4 regions of the Bacillus sp. JJ1127 genome follow, and region 3 is predicted to be linked to each of the others. Evidence: riboswitches for the same ligand, from Rfam matches in the RefSeq annotation. Region 3 holds a riboswitch; each other region holds the start of a gene.
The links. Region 3 has a riboswitch for S-adenosylmethionine ahead of V7183_RS20315 (methionine biosynthesis PLP-dependent protein). Riboswitches for the same ligand answer to the same signal wherever they lie in the genome.
Positions count from the first base shown of each region.

Region 1: linked by a shared signal. The riboswitch ahead of V7183_RS17975 (methionine ABC transporter ATP-binding protein) and the one ahead of V7183_RS20315 (methionine biosynthesis PLP-dependent protein) in region 3 are both predicted to bind S-adenosylmethionine.
Region 2: linked by a shared signal. The riboswitch ahead of V7183_RS09480 (MetQ/NlpA family ABC transporter substrate-binding protein) and the one ahead of V7183_RS20315 (methionine biosynthesis PLP-dependent protein) in region 3 are both predicted to bind S-adenosylmethionine.
Region 4: linked by a shared signal. The riboswitch ahead of V7183_RS11960 (hypothetical protein) and the one ahead of V7183_RS20315 (methionine biosynthesis PLP-dependent protein) in region 3 are both predicted to bind S-adenosylmethionine.

Region 1 covers NZ_JBALQK010000185.1:1,372-7,294, reverse strand. The annotation lists gene V7183_RS17990 (DUF4097 family beta strand repeat-containing protein) at 31-924, shown strand; gene V7183_RS17985 (cysteine hydrolase family protein) at 981-1,526, opposite strand; gene V7183_RS17980 (hypothetical protein) at 1,673-1,855, shown strand; SAM riboswitch class I at 1,942-2,048, shown strand; gene V7183_RS17975 (methionine ABC transporter ATP-binding protein) at 2,169-3,188, shown strand; gene V7183_RS17970 (methionine ABC transporter permease) at 3,178-3,843, shown strand; gene V7183_RS17965 (MetQ/NlpA family ABC transporter substrate-binding protein) at 3,864-4,718, shown strand; partial or broken gene V7183_RS17960 (HXXEE domain-containing protein) at 4,893-5,153, opposite strand; gene V7183_RS17955 (DUF3926 domain-containing protein) at 5,179-5,373, opposite strand; gene V7183_RS17950 (ArsA family ATPase) at 5,366-5,923, opposite strand, start outside.
Region 2 covers NZ_JBALQK010000078.1:8,520-14,442, reverse strand. The annotation lists gene V7183_RS09490 (hypothetical protein) at 112-318, shown strand; gene pssA (CDP-diacylglycerol--serine O-phosphatidyltransferase) at 305-796, opposite strand; SAM riboswitch class I at 1,333-1,422, shown strand; gene V7183_RS09480 (MetQ/NlpA family ABC transporter substrate-binding protein) at 1,482-2,300, shown strand; gene V7183_RS09475 (acyl-CoA dehydrogenase family protein) at 2,315-3,475, shown strand; gene V7183_RS09470 (methionine ABC transporter ATP-binding protein) at 3,481-4,242, shown strand; gene V7183_RS09465 (methionine ABC transporter permease) at 4,232-4,894, shown strand; gene V7183_RS09460 (NUDIX hydrolase) at 5,355-5,825, opposite strand.
Region 3 covers NZ_JBALQK010000226.1:30,995-36,917, reverse strand. The annotation lists gene metH (methionine synthase) at 1-1,264, opposite strand, end outside; gene V7183_RS20320 (bifunctional homocysteine S-methyltransferase/methylenetetrahydrofolate reductase) at 1,261-3,096, opposite strand; SAM riboswitch class I at 3,168-3,278, opposite strand; SAM riboswitch class I at 3,478-3,591, shown strand; gene V7183_RS20315 (methionine biosynthesis PLP-dependent protein) at 3,690-4,802, shown strand; gene metC (cystathionine beta-lyase) at 4,799-5,923, shown strand, end outside.
Region 4 covers NZ_JBALQK010000106.1:17,210-23,132, forward strand. The annotation lists gene V7183_RS11940 (ABC transporter ATP-binding protein) at 1-729, shown strand, start outside; gene V7183_RS11945 (ECF transporter S component) at 702-1,424, shown strand; gene V7183_RS11950 (YwiC-like family protein) at 1,612-2,334, shown strand; gene V7183_RS11955 (hypothetical protein) at 2,369-2,560, opposite strand; SAM riboswitch class I at 2,693-2,791, shown strand; gene V7183_RS11960 (hypothetical protein) at 2,896-3,156, shown strand; partial or broken gene V7183_RS11965 (SWIM zinc finger family protein) at 3,434-3,814, shown strand; gene V7183_RS11970 (group-specific protein) at 3,824-4,177, shown strand; gene V7183_RS11975 (short-chain fatty acid transporter) at 4,241-5,587, opposite strand; gene V7183_RS11980 (serine hydrolase domain-containing protein) at 5,690-5,923, opposite strand, start outside.

The DNA.
Region 1 (5,923 bases), on a different contig from region 3:
GGAACAATAATAGAAGGGAAGTGTTAGTTGATGAAAAAGATTGTTGTTGCTGCACTTGTATTATTAGTTATTGGAGGGGCTGGTGTCTGGGGAATGAAGGTTTTTGGCATGGCTTTTAATAAAACTGAAATTCATAAAAAAGAAACGCTAGCCGGTGAGAAGGTTGATGAAATCGAAATAAAGACTTCGGCAGCAGATGTTGAAATTGTTACAGTTGATTCAAAAGATGTCGAAGTGTTACTGGATGGAGAAGTAAGCAAAGAGCTAGTAGATAAATGTAAATTAGAGGTAAAAGAAGAAAAGAATAGATTGAATATTAAATTTAGTAAAAATCAGAATTCTGTTGGCTGGGGAATTGGAACTACTGCAGACGTGAATTTACAAGTTAAAGTTCCAAAGAAATTATACAAAAATGTAAAAGTAACCACATCATCAGGGGACTTTGTAGCAAAGGATATGGAAGCAAAGACAGTAGAAATAAATACTTCTTCAGGGGATGTATCGTTATTACAGTCTAAAGTAAATGAAAAATTAACAGCTAAAACATCTAGTGGAGCAATTGAGACAGATAAGAGTGAAATTGAAACGGCAAATCTAACTACGAGTAGTGGGGAGATTAAAGCAGCTGGCTTGTACTCTAAAGAAGTAGCATTCACAACTTCATCAGGTGACATTGAATATAATGATAAGAGTTTACAAGGAGAAATAGAGTGTAACACATCGAGTGGTGATATTCGTATGAAATTTGATGCACTTCCTGAATCTTTAAGAGTTGATTTTGAGGGGGATTCTGGTAAATCGGATTTGAATGTGCCTGGTCTGTTATATGAAGAGAAATCAAAGAATAAATTAATTGGAGTAAAAGGTTCAGGGGAAAATAAAGTGAAAGTAAAAACAAGTTCGGGAGATTTTAAGTTACGGTAGTTTGTGAATCACAGTAAAAATCATGTCTTCAATTGAGGAAGACATGATTTTTTATTCTAGGTGGATAAAAATTCTTCTGTACTCATCACATTTGCATATACTTCATGTAAACTTGCTAAAATTGTATTATGGATATAAACGGCAGGAATGGTAGCATTTTTAAAGAGAAGATCTTTTGTTGCACATGCATCATGCACAATAGTACAGTGAAAGCCAAAGTCAAAAGCAGCTCTTACTGTGGCATCAATACACATATGGGTCATCATTCCACATATAACGACGTGTTGAATATTTAAGCTTTGCAATTGCTCTAGTAAATCTGTTTCTCGAAAACTATTTGGATAGTGTTTAAGGATAACCGTTTCATCTTTTAATGGAAGAACACTTTCATGAATGCGGACGCCTTCTGTATTAGGTAGAAAAAAGGTAGCATTCTCTTGGGTAGATACGTGTTGGATATGAAAAATTGGCTGATTTGTTTTCCGAAAATGTTGTAGTAACTGACTTGCATATGCGCTAGCTTCTACTGCGTTACGTAATTCCATTCTTCCATTTGGAAAATAATCATTTTGAATGTCAACGAGTAAAAGGGCTGTTCTCATATTATCTATCGTCCTCCGTTTTCATTTCGTATTCATGTAATGTTATTCAATTAGCAGAGGATATTTTCCTTTTTGAAAGGGCAGGTATTTCAACAGAAAAGATAGGGTTATTCGCTTATTGGATTGCGAGGCTAGCTTTTAATAGTGTGTTGCATCGTTTAGCTGATGCAGAGGGTGGAGATTATGATTTACGAAATGAAGGTGAAGGATTACCTACATGGTGTTTACAGGAGTGTACGAAGGATAACAAGGACCCAGCACACTACAAGAAAAGAAGTTTGATGGAAATGCATAATATATTTCCGTTTCATAATCCTGGTGAAAAATAAAAACAATATTTTCTAATTTTTCTATTGACTCTAACTTTTCGGGGTTTTATAATGAATCTTAATTAAATGACAATTAAATCGATACACTCTTATCCAGAGAGGTGGAGGGACTGGCCCTATGATACCTCAGCAACGGATTTTTTTTAATACCGTGCTAATTCCAGCAAGCTCATTGAAGCTTGGAAGATAAGAAGACGTGAATGAGTATATAAGTGCTCTTCTTCTTATCTTTATTGCGGATAAGAAGGAGAGCACTTTTTATTTTGCCTGAAGGCTCTGCTTCAAGTTGTTTCAGTACATAGGGGGGAAGGAAATGATTTCTTTTAAAAATGTAAGTAAAGTATATGAATCAGGTGGAAAGCCGGTTCACGCTGTTGAGGATGTGACGCTATCTATCGAAAAGGGTGAAATTTTTGGCATTATCGGTTTTAGCGGTGCTGGAAAAAGTACACTGCTGCGTTTAGTGAATATGTTGGAACGACCAACAGCGGGAACGATTTCGATAGACGATAAAGATATGACTTTATTATCAACGAAGGAGTTACGAAAGCTAAGACAACGAATCGGAATGATTTTTCAAAGCTTTAATTTATTCAATTCAAGAACAGTGTTTGGGAATATTGCTTATCCATTGAAATTAGCAAAATTACCAAAGGGTGAGATAAAGGAAAGGGTAAATGAATTGCTGAAGTTTGTTGGATTAGAAGATAAAGCAAACTACTATCCAGAGCAGCTATCAGGTGGTCAGAAACAACGTGTTGGAATTGCAAGAGCACTTGCTACATCACCCGATATTCTCATTTGTGATGAAGCAACCTCGGCATTAGATCCTGAAACAACAACAGAAATTTTGAATCTATTAAAAAAAGTAAACCGAGAATATAATTTAACAATTCTGCTCATTACACATGAGATGCAAGTCGTGAAAGAAATATGTCACCGCGTAGCTGTTATGGAGAAAGGAAAAGTAATTGAAGAAGGGACTCTATTTGATGTCTTTACAAAGCCAAAAACAAAAACGACTCAAAATTTTGTTCGCTCAGTTATTAACGATCACTTACCAGAAAGTGTTCTAGTGAAAATTCAAAATGGTGGACAGATTTACCGTTTAACCTTCACTGGTGAAGAGACAGGGCAGCCAGTATTATCGTATATTGCTAAAAACTATAATGTGGATGTAAATGTACTCTATGGCAATATTATTGAACTACAGAACATTTTATTCGGAAACCTTCTCGTAGAATTGCAAGGAGAACAGAAAGAGATTCAAAAAGCGCTGCAACATCTAAGACTGCAAGTACAATTGAAGGAGGTTGAAGGTCATGCGAGTTGATTGGAGTATATTTTGGCCTCGTATTTTAGATGCAACAGGGGATACCCTCTTAATGGTAATTGTAACCCTTATATTTGCTACAATACTTGGTATACCCCTGGGATTACTTTTATATGTAACAAGGAAAGGGAATTTTTTAGAAAACAAACTGGTCTTTTCTATTCTTAATATTGTTATTAACACAATTCGTCCAATTCCATTTATTATCTTTTTAGTAGCTTTAAGTCCGATCACGCGAACGGTGATTGGAACAACAATTGGAACAGCGGCAGCGATTTTTCCAATGACGCTAGTTGCTTCAATCGGGATTGCAAGAATGGTTGAAACAAACCTTGTTTCGGTACCAAAGGGAGTGATTGAAGCAGCGCAAGCGATGGGAGCATCACCACTAAGAATTGTTTTTGAAATTCTTGTCCCAGAAGCATTAGCACCATTAATTTTAGGAGTTACGTTTATGACAGTCGGCTTAATTGAATTTTCGGCAGTTGCTGGTCTTGTTGGCGGTGGCGGCCTTGGTGATTTAGCAATGACGTATGGCTATCAACGTTTTGATACATCCGTTATGTTCGTGACAGTTGTATTACTTATTATTCTTGTACAATTGGCTCAAAACTTAGGGAATTATTTTGCAAAAGTATTTTTGCGTAGATCATAAAACGAAGCGAGGGAAAGAAAATGAAGAAGATATTAGCATTTGCATTATCAGCGATTGTAGGAATTACGGCTTTAAGTGGATGTTCAAGTAAAGACGCAGAAGCCAAAGGGAAAGAGAAAGTAGTTCGTATTGGGGTAACTGGAACGGACGGAGATGCTTGGGAAATATTAAAGAAAAAGGCTGAAAAAGAAGGAATTAAGATTAACCTTGTAGAGTTCTCGGACTATACAACACCAAATAAGGCATTAGCTGATGGCGATATAGAATTGAACTCATTCCAACATATTGCCTTTTTAGAGCAATTTAAAAAGGAGCATAAGTTAGATATTACAGCTATTGGTACAACTCAAATTGCGCCAATGGGATTATTCTCTGAAAAATATAAAAAACCAAATGAAATTCCAGATGGTTCAGAAATTGCAATTCCCAATGATCCAACGAATCAAGCACGTGCATTAAAACTTCTTGATGCAGCTGGATTATTGAAACTGAAAAAAGACTTTGGTCTATTTGGTGATCCAAGCGGTATTGCTGAAAATCCAAAAAAATTAAAAATTACACCGGTTATTGCACAGCAAACACCTCGTGTATTAAAAGATGTAGCAGCTTCCGTTATTAATAATGGTGTTGCTGGCCAAGCTGGTTTGGACCCAGCGAAAGACCCTATCTTCTTAGAAGATCCAAAAAATGAAAATGCGAAACCATATATTAATATTTTCGCAGCTCGTACGAAAGATAAAGACAATCCAACATTGAAAAAAGTAATTGAATTGTATCATTCAAAAGAGGTAACAGACGCAATTAAGAAAGAAACAAAAAATGGTTCCATTTCAGTAGATCTTCCACTTGATGAGCTTGAAAAAATCGCAAAATAATATCGGGTTTAATGAACTAACAGTGGGACCCCCTCCGTTGTTAGCTCGTTCAACATATAATTAATACATAACAGACGATACCCTAATTTTGTACCTTCCAATTCTGTATAGAATAGAATCCAATGTCTGTTAGGTAGAGTGAAAAAGACCAGGAATTTTTTCCTGGTCCTTTTATTAAGTAAAGAAGCTGGCTAAAAATAAGGTGATCCAAATTATAACAGGGTAAGCGAGTAAACTGAAAACTAGTGTAAGGACTAGTTTCTTTTTATTGATTAATAATTTTACTAGTGAGAATGCATAGAGGGAAAAAAGTACAATTACAAATGCGGATATTATCCCAGGGTTGTAAGAGCGATAAACGAAAAATAAAACAATGTGTTGAACAGCGTTAAAGAAAATAGCTCCTTGTATGAAAATGATCCAGTAAACAGACGATATAATATGAAATTGATATATATTGTTATTCAATCATAATACTTTGTAAGTTACTTTTCGTAGTTTGTGTTTTTTCTTGCTTACAAGAAGAAAGCTCTTCTTGTAAGATGTTTAGAAATTTTTTAGCAGAATGTTGAACTGGAGCTGGTAGTTCCTCGAGGATATACATCCCAACTTCTATTTTCGTACGAATGACTTTTCTTAATAATTCCTCATGCATGAACGACACCTCCAAATCGAATGTTGAGGACATCTCCTTCAAATTTTGCACCTTGAACGGATAAGTGTGTCAATGTTTTTGGTAACGTAATGTTCCGTTTGACAGAGCCTGCGCGAATGATAAGCTCATCACCTTTTTGATTTAACGATAGTTCACTTTTATCAGAGAAAGGAATAGAAAGAACAAAAATATATTCATCCCCATCTTTTTTTACATATTGTGTACGCCCGTTAAATTTTACAGCAGTTGGTTCTAAATCGTCTTTGAATAAAGCATCTCCTACACGCTCTAGCATCGGTAAGCCGACTACTTCTTGTTCAAACATTGGAGCTTCATAAATAGGAAGCGGTTGGAAGCTATCTTGAATTAATGCTTTATATTTCTTTTGTGCATCTTTCCATGCTTGGAAGTAGGAGTCCGTAACAGTATTAGGAATGACACGGTTAATCATAATGGCATCGACATTGTAATCATATAAATTCAAATAGGTAAAACTGCGCTGGGCTTCTTTAATAACCATTTTTTCAGGATTTACAACAACGCGAATACT
Region 2 (5,923 bases), on a different contig from region 3:
AAAGTACCAGGTCGGATTCTTCATTTCACATATACATAGTCTTTATTTTTTCTTTAAACATTTTACAGGATTGGAATAATTCTAGGTGAAAGTAAAATAGGTAAGAAATTTATGAAGGATAGCTTTAAAAAAGGACTACAAGGACAGATTCCAAATAAAATGGTGCGTGGCATGGTCGATTTAACAGTGTCTCCTTCTACATTAGATCCAGCGAGAATCGGGAAAGCACTGTATGATAATCGACATCATGCCAGTCCATTTCTTCAAAGTAATACGCCATTACATCATGTCGATGGGATCCAAATTAAAGTTTTTTAAACCTAATTGGACTTACCATTAAGAGAGCGAGGATTAAAGTAATCCATGCATTGCTGTATGAAAACAACCCCATACCAGCCAATGGTAATCCAGCAGCTGGAATAGGTAATCCCATAAAATATCCAATGGTTGGTTTAACACTAAATTTAGCTAATCTTAAAGCACCCATCGTTGGGAAAAGGATGAATGCCAAAGTAGTTAAAAAAGATGGTGTTGCTATCGAATGAAATAGAAGTGCAGGAGCAACTCCGAAACTAACAATATCAGCTAAGGAATCCAATTCTACGCCAAACTCACTGTTCACTTTTAATTTTCTCGCAATCCTTCCATCAAAAAGGTCTAAAACAGCCGAAAAGAAAATAAAAATGGAGGATGCTTCTAAAAAGCCACTTATATTTAAGGTAATTGAAAAAACACCGCACAATAAATTTCCGATCGTAAATAAATTGGGTACAGCTTTTACTATATGATTGAACAAGGTTGTCCCCCCTTAGTTGATCAAACTTCCTATTTATGTAGCATTTTCTATATATTCTTCCGTTATTCTTAAAAATACATGATCACCGTACGCTAAGTAAATTTCGACAAGAAAAAAACGATTTCCTATACGCTAAGGAAAATCGGCTTTTCACTATTCTAATTGTGCAGCAATAATAAAGCTGTTTAATTTAAAATAAAGTCGTTTAAATAGACGGGCGAAATTGAGGTTTTCTTTTTTTTGGTTCATCACCGTAACAGGGGGGGGATTTTTTGAAAAAGAATCATTTTTCATACATGGAACGGAGAGTGGCGACTCCAGCGGGAATAGCGAGGAAAGTGAGACCCCGCAGGCTTGCCGAGGAGGCTCGCTCTCGCCCGCGGAAAGCGTCCACTCGGAGTGGAGTGTACATCTATCTATATGTCACCCCCGTCTTTTGGTGATGAACCTTTCTTTTACATATTATAGAAAAAAACGTAAAAAAACCTTGTATTTTCATCGGAATAGTGACACAATAGGGACAACAATCCAATATAATCTTATCGAGAGAAGTGGAGGGAACGGCCCAATGAAACTTCAGCAACCTGAAAAAGAATGACAAGGTGCTAATTCCGAGTAGATAAGAGGGGAAAAAATGACAACCTTCTTATATGTAAGGTTGTTTTTTATTAGGAGGGGAAAAGGGATGAAGCGTTTATTTTTTGCACTTGTAAGTATTGTATGTAGTTTGTTTGTTATTACTGGTTGCGCACAAACATCAGCGGGAGACCGAAAAGAAATTCGCTTAGGGTTTACACCTGGTCCGTATAGTGATCAAGTGAAAAAAGCAGTACAGCCGTACTTAGAGAAAAAGGGGTATAAAGTTAAAATTGTTGAGTTTAATTCACCAAACGAAACAAATCCAGCGTTAACAAGTAAAGATATTGATGCAAATATATTTCAAAGCACCGCTTTTATGGAATCTTACGCAAAAGAAAATAATGCGAAAATTACAGGGGTAATACAAGTTCCTTCAGCACCTCAAGGTGTATATTCTGAAAAACATAAATCACTAGATGATTTGGAAGATGGCATGAAAATAGGGGTGCCAAATGATCCAGTTAATTTAGAGCGTGCATTACGTATTCTAGAAGGAATTAGTTGGGTGAAGTTAAAGGACCATATAAATATTTTAACGATTTCTGAAAAAGACGTGACGTATAAAAAGAAAAATTTCAAACTTGTTCCACTTGAATCGCCGCAAATTCCACGAGCTATGAAGGATCTAGATTACGGTATTATTAACGGAAATCTTGTTATTTCATCTGGACATAAATTAAAAGAAGCACTTGAATTAGAAAAAACACCATCACAACACCGAATCATTGTTACAGTTCGCGATGAAGATAAAGAGAAACCATTTGTTAAAGATTTAATTGAGGCATATCATTCACCAGAATTTAAAAAAATGATTCAATCTGAAGAACAGTTTGAAGGTTTTGTGTTACCTGATTACTTAAAGTAAAAGGAGGCCTCAATATGGCAATCTCATTTGTAGAAACAGAAGAACAACTTCTTGTGTTAGAGAAGCTAAAGGGATTAATTCCACAGTTTGCAGGAAGAGAATATCAGCTAAGTGAGCTTGGTTCTTTTCCCTTTGAAAATATTAAAGATTTACAGAATATTGGCTATACAAAACTAACACTCCCAAAAGATGTTGGAGGCGAGGCTATTTCTTTATATGATTTTGTTTTATTTCAAGAAAAAATTGCAGAAGGAGATGGCGCGACAGCTTTATCAATTGGATGGCATCTTGGAATTGTGAAGGAACTTGCTGAAAATCGCTCGTGGAAACCTGACATGTTTTCTTGGTTTTGTGAAGAGGTAAAAAAAGGTGCTCTTTTTAACCGAGCTGCAACAGAGCGAAATACAGGGAGTCCTACGCGTGGAGGAAAACCAGAAACGTTAGCGGTACAAAAAGGTGATAAGTGGATAATAAACGGAAGAAAAACTTTTACAACGATGGCTCCTGTACTTGATTATTTCATCATATCAGCCAGCGTGGAAGGACGAGAAGAAATTGGGGAATTTGTAATTCCAAGACATGAAAAAGGTGTTTTTATTGAAGAAACATGGGATAGTGTTGCAATGCGCGGAACGGCTAGTCATGATCTTGTATTACAGAATGTGGAGATTGCTAATAAGTACTTTACCGATATAAAGGGTTCAAAGACGAAACCAAAAGGAATTGGATGGTTACTTCATATACCAGCATGCTACTTAGGAATTGCACAGGCCGCAAGAAATTATGCAATTGATTTTGCAAAATCGTATCAACCGAATAGTTTAAGCCATCCAATTAGCTTACTCCCTAATGTTAGAAGATTAGTAGGAGAGTTAGAGTTAGAACTCTTGCAAGCTCGTACATTTTTATATCAAGTCGCAAAAAAATATGATGAGATAGAAGATAAACAATCATTACAAGCGGAATTAGCAGCAGCAAAATATATTGCGACAAATGCAGCAATATCGGTTGTTGATAAAGCAATGCGAATTGTAGGGGCAAAAAGCCTATCTGAAACGAATCCATTACACCGCTATTATTTGAATGTTCGAGCTGGTTTGCACAACCCTCCGATGGATGATGTAACGCTCTCATTAATAGCAGACGATGCTTTTAAATCAAGTGAAAAGGAGTGAGTGAAATGATCACGTTACGTGATATAAATAAAACCTTTCAAACGAAAGAAGGTTTATTTCACGGTGTAAAATCAGTCTCTTTGCAAATTGAAGAATATGATATATATGGGATTGCGGGATTAAGTGGTGCCGGAAAGTCTACATTATTACGTACGATGAATTTGTTGGAAAAGCCAGATTCGGGTGCAGTCATTGTGAACGGCGAAGATTTAACAAAGTTATCTAAGAAAAATTTACGAACGGCAAGACAATCAATCGGTATGATTTTTCAGCATTTTCATCTTCTTCATAATAAAAACGTATCAGATAATGTCGCTTTACCATTAGAGTTAAAATCAGTTCCGAAAGAAGAAAGAGAAAATCGTGTAGGAGAATGCTTAGAGATTGTTGGTTTAAGTGATAAAGCGCATCATTTCCCCGCACAACTAAGTGGCGGACAAAAGCAACGGGTAGCAATTGCTCGTGCATTGGCAAATAATCCAAAAGTCTTACTTTGTGATGAACCAACATCGGCGCTCGATCCGAAAACGACACGTTCTATTTTGCAATTTTTACAAAAGATCAATAGAGAATTAGGCGTTACAATCGTAATCGTAACGCATGAAATGAATGTCATTAAACAAATTTGTAATAAAGTCGCAATAATGGAAGAGGGAGAAGTTGTTGAATCATTTGATTTATATGATCAACAATTAAAACCAACATCAGAAATTGCGAAACTCTTATTAGGTGTAGAGCAAGAAGGAGGCATCGCACATGTTCAATAACATTATTCCATTGCTTCCGGAGATTTGGACATCACTTTTGCAAACATTGTTAATGGTTGGACTTTCTGTTGGAGCAGCAATTATTTTAGGCGTTCCTTTAGGTGTTATTTTATATTTTACAAGTAAAGGACAGATTCTGGAACAGAACATGGTTCATCGCGTTTTAAACGGGATTGTAAATATTATTCGCTCGTTCCCATTTATTATATTACTAGTGGCTCTTGTGCCTCTTACACGGGCGATATTAGGAACAACAATTGGTCCGATTGCTGCAACGATCCCTTTATCAGTAGCAGCAATTCCTTATTTTGCAAGACTTGTAGAACAGGCATTACGTGAAGTGCCAAAAGGAGTAATTGAAGCTGCGGAAGCAATGGGAGCGACGCCGCTTCAAATTGTACGGAAAGTGTTACTCGTTGAAGCGCGTTCGGGTCTTGTATTAAGTTTAACCGTTTTAACAGTAAGTTTTATTTCCTACTCTGCTATGGCAGGTGTTGTCGGTGGCGGAGGTATTGGTGATTTAGCAATTCGTTTTGGATATTATCGTTTCCAAACTGATGTTATGGTTGTTACAGTCCTTATGCTTGTTATTCTCGTTCAGTCTGTCCAATTTATTGGAAATCGGATTGCTGCAAAAATTGATAAAAGATAAGTGTGTAAAAACGGTATACATGAAAATCCATAATTTGTTGTAGCAAATGGAAAAAAATTTATTAAGTTAATGGGAGGAGTTCTATAGCGGGTTAATGAAAGAATGCACATATTATATACATTTCAACCTTTCAACATATAAGTCACTGTGATACAGAATAAAACATGACCTGTATTCGTTTTCTCCCTTTTTTTACCTTAGCATGTGGCAGGAAAAGGCCCTCGTCGATCTAAAAAGACAGTTTTTTTTAATAAGTAGTTCAGATAACGTGGAGAAAATACGAAAAATCAATTAGAAAAACAAAACAATTAGCAATGATAATCGCACACTAAATAACAGTGAAATCTGCAAGAAAGAAGACCGACTTAATTAAGTCGGTCTTTAGCACTTCTACATATTGTAATCTTCACCAAACGCACCCGTTAGTTAAAGATTATGGATAATTATTTTGTAGTTGTTTTTATTTAAATACACCTTTTCTTTTGGAAAGCCAATCTTCTAAGGCATCTTCGTGTTGTTTTGTGAATAATTTCGGTATTTGGTCTATTGGGAAGTATTTTAAATCTAAAGTCTCAATACCATCTGCGTTAAGTTCCCCATCAATTGGCTTGCATTGAAAAAAATGAGTGATAGTCTGAGCTTTATCTCCGTTCGGAAACTCACCAGAATATTTAGAGTAGACACCAATAAGATGTTCAACCTCAACATTTAATCCTGTCTCCTCAAGTATTTCTCGTTTAGCGGTTTCTTTAAGAGATTCTCCAAGTTCCATAGCACCACCTGGAAAACCCCACTCATTTCTATCTCCCCGTTTTTGTAAAAGAATTTCATTTCGTTCGTTATAAACAATACCTCCAGCAAAATTAAGAAATATTAAATCGTGCCCCACTTTTCCCCGAATATAACGAATGTAGTCCTTATTTGTAGTCATAAATTCCCTCCCATTTATAGCCTCTATCTAATTATACAAAGTATAAAGATAATAGAGTTCTTAAATTAACCTTCACCGTTAGTTTAAGAACATTCTTT
Region 3 (5,923 bases):
TTCCTTGTATATATGTGAGAGCTTTTGCCATTACATTTTCATCCGTTGAATCAATCATAATTGGGACCTTTAATACTTTCGTAACCTCTGCTAAAAAGTTTTCCATATCTTCTACTTCATCACGGTCAGGATCCGCCATACAAATGTCAATAATATGAGCATTTTTCTTTACCTGCGCCCTCGCAACTTCAGCAGCTTCTTCAAAGTTTCCTTCTGCTACTAACCGTTTAAACTTGCGTGATCCAATCACATTGGTTCTTTCGCCAACAAATAACGGCCTCATAGAATCATCGTATTGCAATGCTTCTAAACCGCTAATCCCGTGACCTGCTCGCCCATGATTCTTGCGTGGTTTGAGCGATTTAAGTGCCGCTTTTATCGCCCTTATATGATCTGGTGTTGTCCCGCAGCAACCACCAACTATATTCATCCACCCTTCTTCAGCAAATCGCTTCACCTTTTCAGCAAGGGAAGCTGGTGATTCATGATAATGTCCATCCTCATCTGGCAGACCTGCATTTGGATAACAAGAAATATAACACTCCGATAAATCAGAAAGAGAACGAATATGCTCACGCATAAATTCTGGTCCTGTCGCACAGTTTAATCCGACAGATAATGGCTTCATATGCTCAACTGATAAATAAAACGCCTCGATTGTTTGACCAGCTAAAGTTGTTCCCATTGGTTCTATCGTTCCTGAAATCATAAGGGGCACTGTTTGATTCACCTCTGTAAACGCTTGTTGAATCCCTAAATATGCCGCTTTCACGTTCCGCATATCTTGACTCGTCTCAACAAGCAATACATCAACACCGCCCCGTAATAATCCTCTTGCTTGTCTAGTATATGCCTCAATTAACTCTTCAAAGGTTACCCCACCAGTTACACTAATTGCTTTTGTCGTTGGTCCCATCGCGCCTGCTACATATACTTCTTTGCCACATCCTCTTACAGCTTGTTTCGCTAAAAGTGCTGCTCTTTCATTCAGCTCTTCATCTAAATGAGACAATTCATAATCATGCAATACGATATTTGTAGCACCAAACGTATTTGTTTCTATAATATCCGCACCCGCTTCAATGTAAGCTTTATGAATGTCTAAAATGACATCTGGTCTTGTTTTTACTAAGTATTCATTACAACCTTCATATGCTTCACCACCAAAATCTTCAGCAGTTAAATCTGCTTGCTGAATCATTGTTCCCATCGCACCATCTAATATTAAAATATTATGTTGTAATCTTTCTTCTATCGTTTTCATTCGTTTATTACCTCTTTCACTTCTTGCTTTTCTCTCACATACTTAACAAGATTTTCTGTAATTTCATATTTTAAAAATGGTGTGATGAGATAAATACCGTTAAAATATTTCATCGTAGCATCAATTAATTCTTGTGAAATGCGAATTCCCTCTTCAATTGCTGCCTCCTGGGTTTCATGCCCATCCATTCTCTGTCTTACCTCGTCCGACAATGTAATGCCTGGCACCTCAAAATGAAGAAAATCTGCATTTCGCTTGCTTACTAAAGGCATAATTCCAATAAAAATCGGGTGTTCCAGATGCTTCGTTGCCTCGTACACTTCTTTAATTAAGGCTACATCATAAATTGGCTGTGTTAAGAAGTACTCTGCACCAGCTGCAATTTTTCTCTCCATCCGTTTTACCGCTGCCTTTAAATGCCTCACATGTGGATTAAAGGCTCCCCCAACAGAGAATCTCGTCGCAGGACCAATTGATTTTCCTAAAATGGTTCGACCATCATTCATTTCCTTAATCATTTTAATCAACTCAATAGATGATAAGTCATATACCGAAGTTGCCCCTGGAAAATCACCAACACGGGCTGGGTCACCTGTTAAAGCTAGCACTTCTTCCATCCCTAATGCTGATAATCCAAGCAAATGTGATTGCAAACCAATCACATTATGATCTCGGCATGTTAAATGAATGAGTACTGGAATATCATGCTTCGTTAATAACGCCCCCATTGCCATGTTCGAAACACGCGGTGACGCTAACGAGTTATCTGCTAACGTAATCGCATCAGCACCTGCTCTTTTCAATAATCTAGCACCTTCAAAAAAGCGCTGTGTATCCAATGTTTTAGGGGGATCTAATTCAACAACAACTGTCGTTTGCTTCTTTGCTTTCTCTGCAAGAGTAACATGAGTGCGTGAACGTTTCGCATGTGTATGAATGACTTGCGGCCGTTGAAAAATTTGTTTCTCTGTAACGGGTGTTTCATTCGTGATTGCACGTTTCATCCCTTTAATATGTGCTGGCGTTGTACCACAACAACCGCCCAATAACCGAATCCCTTGTTCAATAAATTTCGGTGTCATCGCCTCAAAATAGGCAGGGCTTCCTTCGTATAAATAACGTCCTTCTACATAGTTTGGAAGACCTGCGTTTGGATAAGCCGACAAGTAACCATTCTTTGGAATCGATATCATTTTGAAAGCTTCCGTCATATGAAGCGGTCCTAATTGACAGTTTAAACCGACTACATTTGCACCGTAATCTAAAAGCCCTGTTAATATTTCATTTACATCATTACCATTTTGCGTTGTGCCTGCTTCATGAAGCGCTAGTTGTGCAATAATCGGAATATCCGTTTGTTTTCGTAACACTTTTACTGCATGAAACAATTCGAATTCATCATAAAATGTTTCTAATAATAGCCCATCAACTTTTTCCTCTAATAAAGCTCCAGCCTGCTCAAGTAGCATAAATTCTCGTTCCATATCAGTCGTTGTAACGGCTCCGATATGCTTCATCCCACCAATCGTCCCTAAAATAGCATTCTTGTCTGTCACAGCTGCTTTCGCAAGCTTTACTGCTGCTTTATTAATTTGAACAACTTGATTTTCTAGTCCATACATACGCAGTTTTGCTTCATTTGCACCATATGTATTTGTTTGAATAACATCTGCACCAGCAGCTACATATTGTTTATGAATCGATATAATTAAATCTGGATCAGACAAGTTCAATTCTTCAAAACTACTTTGTAAACCATGTGAGTGTAATAACGTTCCAATTGCACCATCACCTATCACGATACCTTTTGATAATAGATCTAGTAATTTCACTTTTCTCCCTCTTTTCTATTAATATAAAAAACCCCTCTTCACCTTGAAGAGGGGGGACATTATCGTTCCTCCTCTTATCATGCAAAACTGTTCGTTTCGCAGGTATTAGCACCGTTTCAAACATTTCATTTGAAGGTTGCTGGGTTTCACAGGGCCTTTCCCTCCACCGCTCGTAATAAGAGTTTGTCTTTAACTATTTATTTTATTAAAAGGAAATGTGCTCACCTTTTAACATGTTTATCAATTTTCTAATAAATTTAGCATCCGATAGAATAAAAGTCAACGTGATTTGATAGAAAATAAAAAACATTTAAAATAAAGTTGCAATCCAATTATCTTTTGTTGTACAGTTAAAAACATAATAAAATTTCATACAAAATATTCTTATCCAGAGAGGTAGAGGGACTGGCCCGACGACGCCTCAGCAACCATTAACGCGATTCGTTAATAAGGTGCTAATTCCAGCAAATTGTAAAAAAATTTGACAGATAAGAAGAAGACTATATTCGAATGAAAGCCTTCTTCTTAGAAGGCTTTTTTATTTTTATACCACTTTAAACTTCGTATTTTATTTCATAAAGGAGGAATGTTACATGTCAACAATTGAAACAAAACTAGCCCAAATTGGAAATCGAAGTGAGACGACAACTGGAACGGTTAATCCCCCTGTTTATTTTTCAACAGCCTATCGCCATGAAGGAATCGGAAAATCTACCGGATTTGATTACTCAAGAACTGGAAATCCAACACGTGATCTTTTAGAGCGCGCAATTGCTGATTTAGAAGAAGGTGAACAAGGGTATGCCTGTAGTTCCGGAATGGCAGCGGTTCTTCTCGTCCTTTCCTTATTCCGTTCTGGTGATGAACTTATCGTATCAGAAGACTTATATGGAGGTACTTATCGCTTATTTTCTGAGCATGAAGAAAAGTGGGATATTCGCTGTAGATACGTAGATGCACAATCTATTAACCAAATAGAACAAGCCATCACTTCTCAAACAAAGGCTATTTTTATAGAAACGCCTACCAATCCATTAATGCAAGTTACCGATATTGTGGCTACCTCAGCCATCGCAAAACGACATGGATTACTTCTAATTGTTGATAATACTTTCTATACTCCCTATATACAACAGCCATTAACAGAAGGCGCAGACATTGTCCTTCACAGCGCAACAAAATATTTAGGTGGTCATAATGATGTACTAAGCGGCCTTGTCGTCGCAAAAGGCCAAACACTCTGCGAAGAACTTGCCCACTATCATAATGCTTCTGGTGCTGTATTAAGTCCATTTGATTCGTGGTTATTAATTCGCGGGATGAAAACATTAGCCCTTCGCATGAAACAGCATGAAGAAAATGCGAATAAAATTGTTGCTTATTTAAACGACGAAGATGGTGTAACTGATGTATTTTATCCAGGAAAAGGTGGTATGGTTTCATTTCGCCTTCGTGATGAAAAATGGATAAATCCCTTCTTACAATCTTTATCACTAATTACATTCGCTGAAAGCCTTGGCGGTGTTGAGAGTCTGATGACATATCCAGCCACTCAAACACATGCTGATATTCCAGAAGAAGTGCGAACAGCACGCGGTGTATGTAATCGCCTCCTTCGCTTCTCCGTTGGCATTGAAAATAGTGATGATTTAATTCAAGACTTAAAGCAAGCTATTACACATGTAAAAGAAGGAGTGAGAATATGAGCTATTCCTTAGATACACTCTTGCTTCATAACCAATATAAACATGATTCACAAACTGGGTCTGTTAACGTTCCCATCTATAATACGTCAACATTTCACCAATTTGATGTAGATACTTTTGGAAAATACGACTATAGTCGCTCTGGTAATCCAACACGTGAAGCACTTGAAGATATCATTGCTTTATTAGAAGGTGGAACAAAAGGATTTGCCTTTGCTTCTGGAATCGCGGCAATTTCTACTTCCTTTCTCCTTCTCTCACAAGGGGATCATGTTCTCATCTCAGAAGATGTATACGGCGGAACTTATCGTATTGTAACAGAGGTTCTCTCTCGTTACGGTATTTCATATACATTTGTTGACATGACAAATATAGAAGAGGTAAAGCGAAGTATTAGACCAAACACAAAAGTCTTTTATGTTGAAACACCATCCAATCCACTATTAAAAGTAACTGATATTCGTGCTGTTTGTAAATTAGCAAAGTCTGCTGGGGCCCTTACGTTTGTTGATAATACTTTTTTAACGCCTCTATTCCAAAAACCCCTTGAGCTTGGAGCAGATGTTGTACTTCATAGTGCCACAAAATTTATTGCTGGGCATAGTGATGTTACAGCTGGGTTAGCTGTTGTAAAAGATGAAGATCTTGCTCAAAAACTTGGCTTCTTGCAAAATGCCTTTGGTGCTATATTAGGACCTCAAGATTGTTCTCTCGTACTTCGCGGGATGAAAACATTACACGTACGTCTCGAATACTCAGCAGCAAATGCAAATAAAATGGCTCATTATTTACAAAAGCATTCAAAAATCCAAAATGTATATTATCCTGGATTAGAATCACATTCTGGTTATGGCGTACAACAATCACAAGCAAAATCTGCTGGGGCTGTTCTATCTTTCGCACTACAATCAGAAGATGCACTGCACCAATTTCTATCTAAAGTAAAACTCCCTGTATTTGCTGTTAGCCTAGGAGCCGTTGAATCGATTCTCTCTTATCCTGCTAAGATGTCCCATGCAGCATTGTCTCAGGAAGTGCGAGATGAAAGAGGTATTTCTAATTCATTACTTCGCTTATCGGTCGGCCTCGAGAATATAAATGATTTAATTTCTGACTTTGAA
Region 4 (5,923 bases), on a different contig from region 3:
TTACAGGATTTAACGTTATCGATTGAACAAGGGAAATGGACGGCGCTTGTTGGAAAAAATGGTGCTGGAAAATCGACACTTTTAGCGATTTTAGCGGGCTTACAAAAAGCTAGAAGAGGAAAAGTACGATGGAACGGAAATTTGATTCATAAAATCGATTCAAAAGAACGATTTAAAAGAATCGGATATGTATCGCAACATCCATACTATCATTTTACATGTGATACAGTGTGGGAAGAAGTTTTTGAACGAGCGAATGAGTTATATGGTGGAAAAGCAAATCAAGTGACAAAAGATATGTTGCAGCGATTTTGGCTGTATTCCATCCGTGATCGTCATCCGCATGATTGCAGCGGGGGAGAGCAACAGCTAATCGCACTATGTACGGTTTTATTGTCGAAACCGAGTTTATTGTTATTAGACGAACCGACAAAAGGATTAGATCCAGGGAAAAAAGAAAGATTAGGTCAATTGTTTCAAGAGTTGCAAAAAGAAGGAACAACCATCGTAATGGCAACTCATGACATTGAATTTGCAGCAAAATATGTGGATCATTGTATGATGTTATTTGATGGAAAGATTATTATGAATGATGCGCCGAAGGAATTCTTTAGTGATAATTTCTTTTATACAACATCTATTAATCGTTTCATTCGCAAGCAATTACCTTATGCATTAACGTGGGAGGATGTGTACGAAGCGTGTCCAAACGATACTTTGCTTTTATAATATGTATTTTTATTATTGTAATAAGTACACTCCTTTTTACTTCTCTTGTAATAGATGGACATTATATTTGGTGCAGTTTACTTTTATTAGTTATTATCATGTTACCTTTTTATATACGGTTTGAGAAGAAAGCTTTTGTTTCACGTGAAATTGTTATGGTGGCTATTTTAGCAGCGATAGCAGCAGTTAGTCGTGTTCCCTTTTCCATTATGCCAAGTGTACAACCAACTTCTTTTGTCATTATTGTCTCTGCGATTGTGTTTGGAAGTGAAACAGGATTTATGATTGGGGCAACAGCAGCGATTGTATCCAATATCTTTTTAGGGCAAGGACCTTGGACACCGTGGCAAATGTTTGCTTGGGGAATGATAGGGTTTATGGCTGGTTTACTTCGAAACACATGTATTATGAAAAAGTTGTGGGGAAGAATCATTTACGGTTTTATAGTTGGCTTTATTTTTGGGTGGATTATGAACTTATGGGGACTTCTTGGGTTTATACAAGACGTAACATGGAAGGCATTCCTTTCGTATTATGCTGCAAGCTTTTATTTTGATTTAAGCCATGCGATTTCAAATGTCATCTTTCTTACTTTATTTAGTTCTTCGTGGATTACCATTCTTACGAGATTTAAGAAGAAATATGGCATTTTAGATGATAATAGAGAACGAATATCTGAAAGAAACAAAGCATAATCATATACCGTAGGGTCGCGACTTACATATTCGTTTGCCTCTTTCATGCTTCTTACCAATGGTAAGAAGCATTTTTTATGTATAGCAAAAAAGTGTCAAGAAACTGTTTTAATATATTCTAATTTTTATATGAGATTTTTGTATAATAACAAATGAAAAAGGTTTTCAAAGAGGAGATGTAATATTCATGAGGCTAGTTGTTCCAAAGCAGCACGGTGCATGGGGGATGCTGCTGATTCCATTTTTACTCAGTGCATTACTAGGTAAACCTACTTTGTATCATATCCCACTCTTTCTTGCTTGGTTGTTTATCTACTTAGCAACGTATCCATTTCTAATGTATATAAAGCAGATGCGAAAAAAAGAGTTTCTACATTCAGCAATCATTTATTTTCTTATTGCATGTGCTTTTGGAATCGTATCTTTACTATATGAATGGAAAATTCTTTTCTTTGTAGGTATGATGATCCCTCTCTTTATCGTAAATATGTATTTCGCCCGTCAAAAAAAGGAACGAGCGTTAGTCAATGATATTTGTGCAATACTTGTTTTCTGCATTGGCGGTTTAGTCAGTTATTATTTTTCGATGAAGACAATTGATGGAGCAGCATTGTGGATTGCAGTCGTTTCTTTTCTTTATTTCTTAGGAAGTACATTCTACGTGAAGACGATGATACGAGAAAAGAATAATCCTATTTATCGCTTTGTATCATGGGGATATCACATTGTATTGACCATTGTGTTGTTTGTAGTAAATCCATGGCTTTCCCTTGTTTTTATTCCAAGCTTAGCTCGCGCCATTATATTATATGGTAAAAAAATATCGATTTTAAAAGTAGGGATTTTAGAAATCGTTAATTCAGTATATTTCTTAATTGTGACGGCAATACTATTACAGTATGCCATTTGAGGTACTGCCCATCTAGTAAAGAGATGGGCAGTGTTTATTTCTGTTCTAAAATATGGACAGTATGATCACATTCTTGTAATGCTTGTTCCACAGCTTGGAGAGATTGTTCGATTTGCTTCCGATTATTACTTTTTTCAACTGTTTGTAAGGCATTTTCTAAACAATGTTTCGCTTCTTGTAGTGAATGGAACGAATCTTGAACATATCCGCGGGCATTTTTATTCATTATAAATTCCTCCTTTTGTACATACAATTTTAGTATGAGCATTAGAGGAGAAAATATAACTCCATTGTCGTTAATTTGTATGATTTGACAATGACAACAGAAGTAGCTATAGTAAGATATAAAGTGAATATTTTCTTATCCAGAGAGGTGGAGGGACTGGCCCGATGAAACCCAGCAACCGCGATGCAGGTGCTAATTCCAGCAGAACATATTTGTTCTGGGAGATAAGACGAAGATATCGTACATAACTTCTTCTTATCGAAGAGGTTTTTTTATTGTAAAAAAACCAATTCCGAAAACAACAGAAATAAGAAGAAAGGGGTTGCAATTGTACTGTGACACTTGAAAAATACGTAAAGCTGCGTAATGCAGTGTATGAATATATGATAGAACAAGATAAACCCATATCACTATTAGATATTCAAGAGCATATCGTTTCGCATCATGAAGGAAAATTCACGAAAAAAATGTTACACCAATTTTATTTATCAAGGCTATTAGACGAACTGAAACTGGATGGGAAAATTACTTTAGCTGATGATGAATACTCTTATGCTGAAAAAGGGGTATATTATAAGGCGAGAAGAGGGAGCTAGTCTCTCTTTTTTATGTTATCATTTATTTGAAAATTTAAAATATATGTAGAGTAAAAGACTGCCAAAGCAGCCTGATACAAGGGAATGGTGTTGAGTGTGTAGTGTCAAAAGTTGAATATGCCCTGAAAGAGGCATTTCATTCGGCTAGAAACGAAAAGAGACACCTTCGCCGAGTAGGTGTCAGTTGTTTTGTCAAATAGGCTTGCCACTTGACATGTAATAGAATACCACGTGATGTGAAAGAAAGTCAAAAGGGAATTTAAGGAAGTGAATTGTTATGTATGCTTTTTTATTAACTGAACTGAAAAAATGGATTCCTAAGCACATTATAGATAGGGGATGCGAATATTATGAAGAGGGACATGTAGAGGATGTAGAAATACATGATGGTAAAGTATTTGCGTTTGTAACAGGGAATTACGGGAACTACGAAGTAATCGTTGATCTTGTAGATTTTATGAAAAGTACTTGTGAATGTCCTTATGAGAATTATTGCAAGCATATGGCAGCGGTTGTATACGAAATACAAGGTGCTGGGGAAAGTATGGTTAGAGAGAAGTTGAAAACGTTAGAAAAAGAAGAATTGTTAATAATCATGCAGAGGTTATTAAGGAGTTCTAAAAATGTACAGGTTGTAGAGAAGATGTTGCGAAAAGGTTGGAAAAATATGAATGAAGTAGAAAGGATAATGAGATGTTGTAATCGAGAGGATGAATTGTTTCGTACATATATGGTTTGTTTACTTCAGTTGAAACATTATAGCAAGGTTTTTCAAAAAGTGTATCAAGAACTAAGAGATGATTACTTAGTGAGAGGAATCTGCGAACGGGAAGTTGATGGAATAATTAAGGAAAGTAAAAAGTACAAAATGTATGACTTGCCGAAAGTATTAAGATGGGATTTTTTACGAGACAACCCTCCAGTGATTGAAAGTGTTTGTATGACGTTATTTGCATATAGAAGATTAAATCTTTCATGTGAAGAATGGTCAAATGTAATAAGATGTATAGAAAACAACTGATTGTATTAAGGTTATTATGTACAAAAAGCTAGTATAAAACTAGCTTTTTGTGTGTTTTGGAATTTAGATAAAAAGGAAACATAAACCGATAACTGCACCGGCATAAAGCAAGTTAATCACACAGAATCCCATAATATCGCGCGCACCTAAGCCTGCAATCGCTAAAGCTGGTAATGCCCAAAATGGTTGGATTAGGTTCGTCCAAGCATCACCCCATGCAATAGCCATCGCTGTTTTAGCAGCAGGTACACCAAGTTCTGCTCCAGCTGGAATCATAATAGGAGCTTGTACAGCCCATTGTCCGCCTCCAGATGGAACAAAAATGTTTACAATTCCGGCACTTAAAAATGTGAATAAGGGAAAAGTAGCTTCATTTGAAATATGAATAAAGAAGTTCGAAATAGCTCCTCCAAGTGAAAGTCCATCGCTATTTGTGCCAATCATCATTCCCATAATTCCAGCGTAAAATGGAAATTGCAATAAAATCCCGGAAGCACTTTTCGTTGAGTCTGAAAAGGCACGAATGTATTGGATAGGGGTACGGTGAAAAATAAGACCAGCGATTAACAACATGAAAATAACGATATCGAGTGTAAGATTAAAGCCTTTCGTACTAAAGTAATGAATAATATAGATAATTCCTAGGAGCCCAATGCAAACAGTCATCCAAATACTATTTTCCATTTTCTCAGCAAATGTACGGGCCTCTACTTCTTGAGCAGCCGCTTCTTCATGAAATACACTTGGGTCAACTGTAATTGTATGATCTGCATCAGGATGCATTGCTCTATTAATAAGTGGCATGGTAACTAAGAAGACGATAACAGGGACAATAGCATATGGTGAAAATAATGTTTCTGTGATGGGGATTGCTTCCTTTATACTACCAGCTGTTGTTTTGATTAATGTTTCTCCTCCAGATGCTAAAGTAAGTGGAATGGAGGCAGAAAATCCTGCGTGCCATATGAGAAATCCAGAATAGGAAGAAGCGATTGCAAGGCGATAGTCTAATCCTTTTATGTGCCTGGCAACTTCTTTAGCGTATAAAACAGAAACAACAATGCCGAATCCCCAATTTATGTAGGCACCTAATAAACTAACAATGGAGATCGCAATAATACCTTGTCCGCTTGTTTTCGGTAATTGAGCAGCTTTTGCTAAGCCTTTACGAATAAGCGGAGCATTAGCTAAGGCGGAACCTGTAACAAGTACAAGCGCCATTTGCATTGCGAAGGCTAAGAGACCCCAAATACCATTACCCCAATGAGCAATCATTTCTACTGGTGATTGGTGCGTTGCAAACATTCCAAAGAAGATAACGAAAATGGTTAACAAGCAGGATAAAATAAAGGGATCTGGTAAAAAGCGTTGTACAAGTGTAACACAACCATTTGTAAAAGAGCGAAACAAATACATCAACCTCCTTGACTATATTTCTTTACAATATTCGTTATCATGTAAGTAATAACCTTTACAAAACAGAAAATTCAGATAATTAAAAAAGAAAATCTTTCACTCGTGTGAAAGATTTTCTAAGTATTTTGCTATATCTACATACATATTTGAATAAGTAGAATGTATATCACTGCTCGGCTGGGCATTTGATGAAAAATGTACAATTACCATATTTGCTTTTGGATCTATATAGAGACATTGCCCATAACTCCCTAGCACTTCAAAGGCACCTTGCTCATTATGAGGAATCCACCATTGATTATGATAAGAAGTAGAGGCTCCATGCTCGAT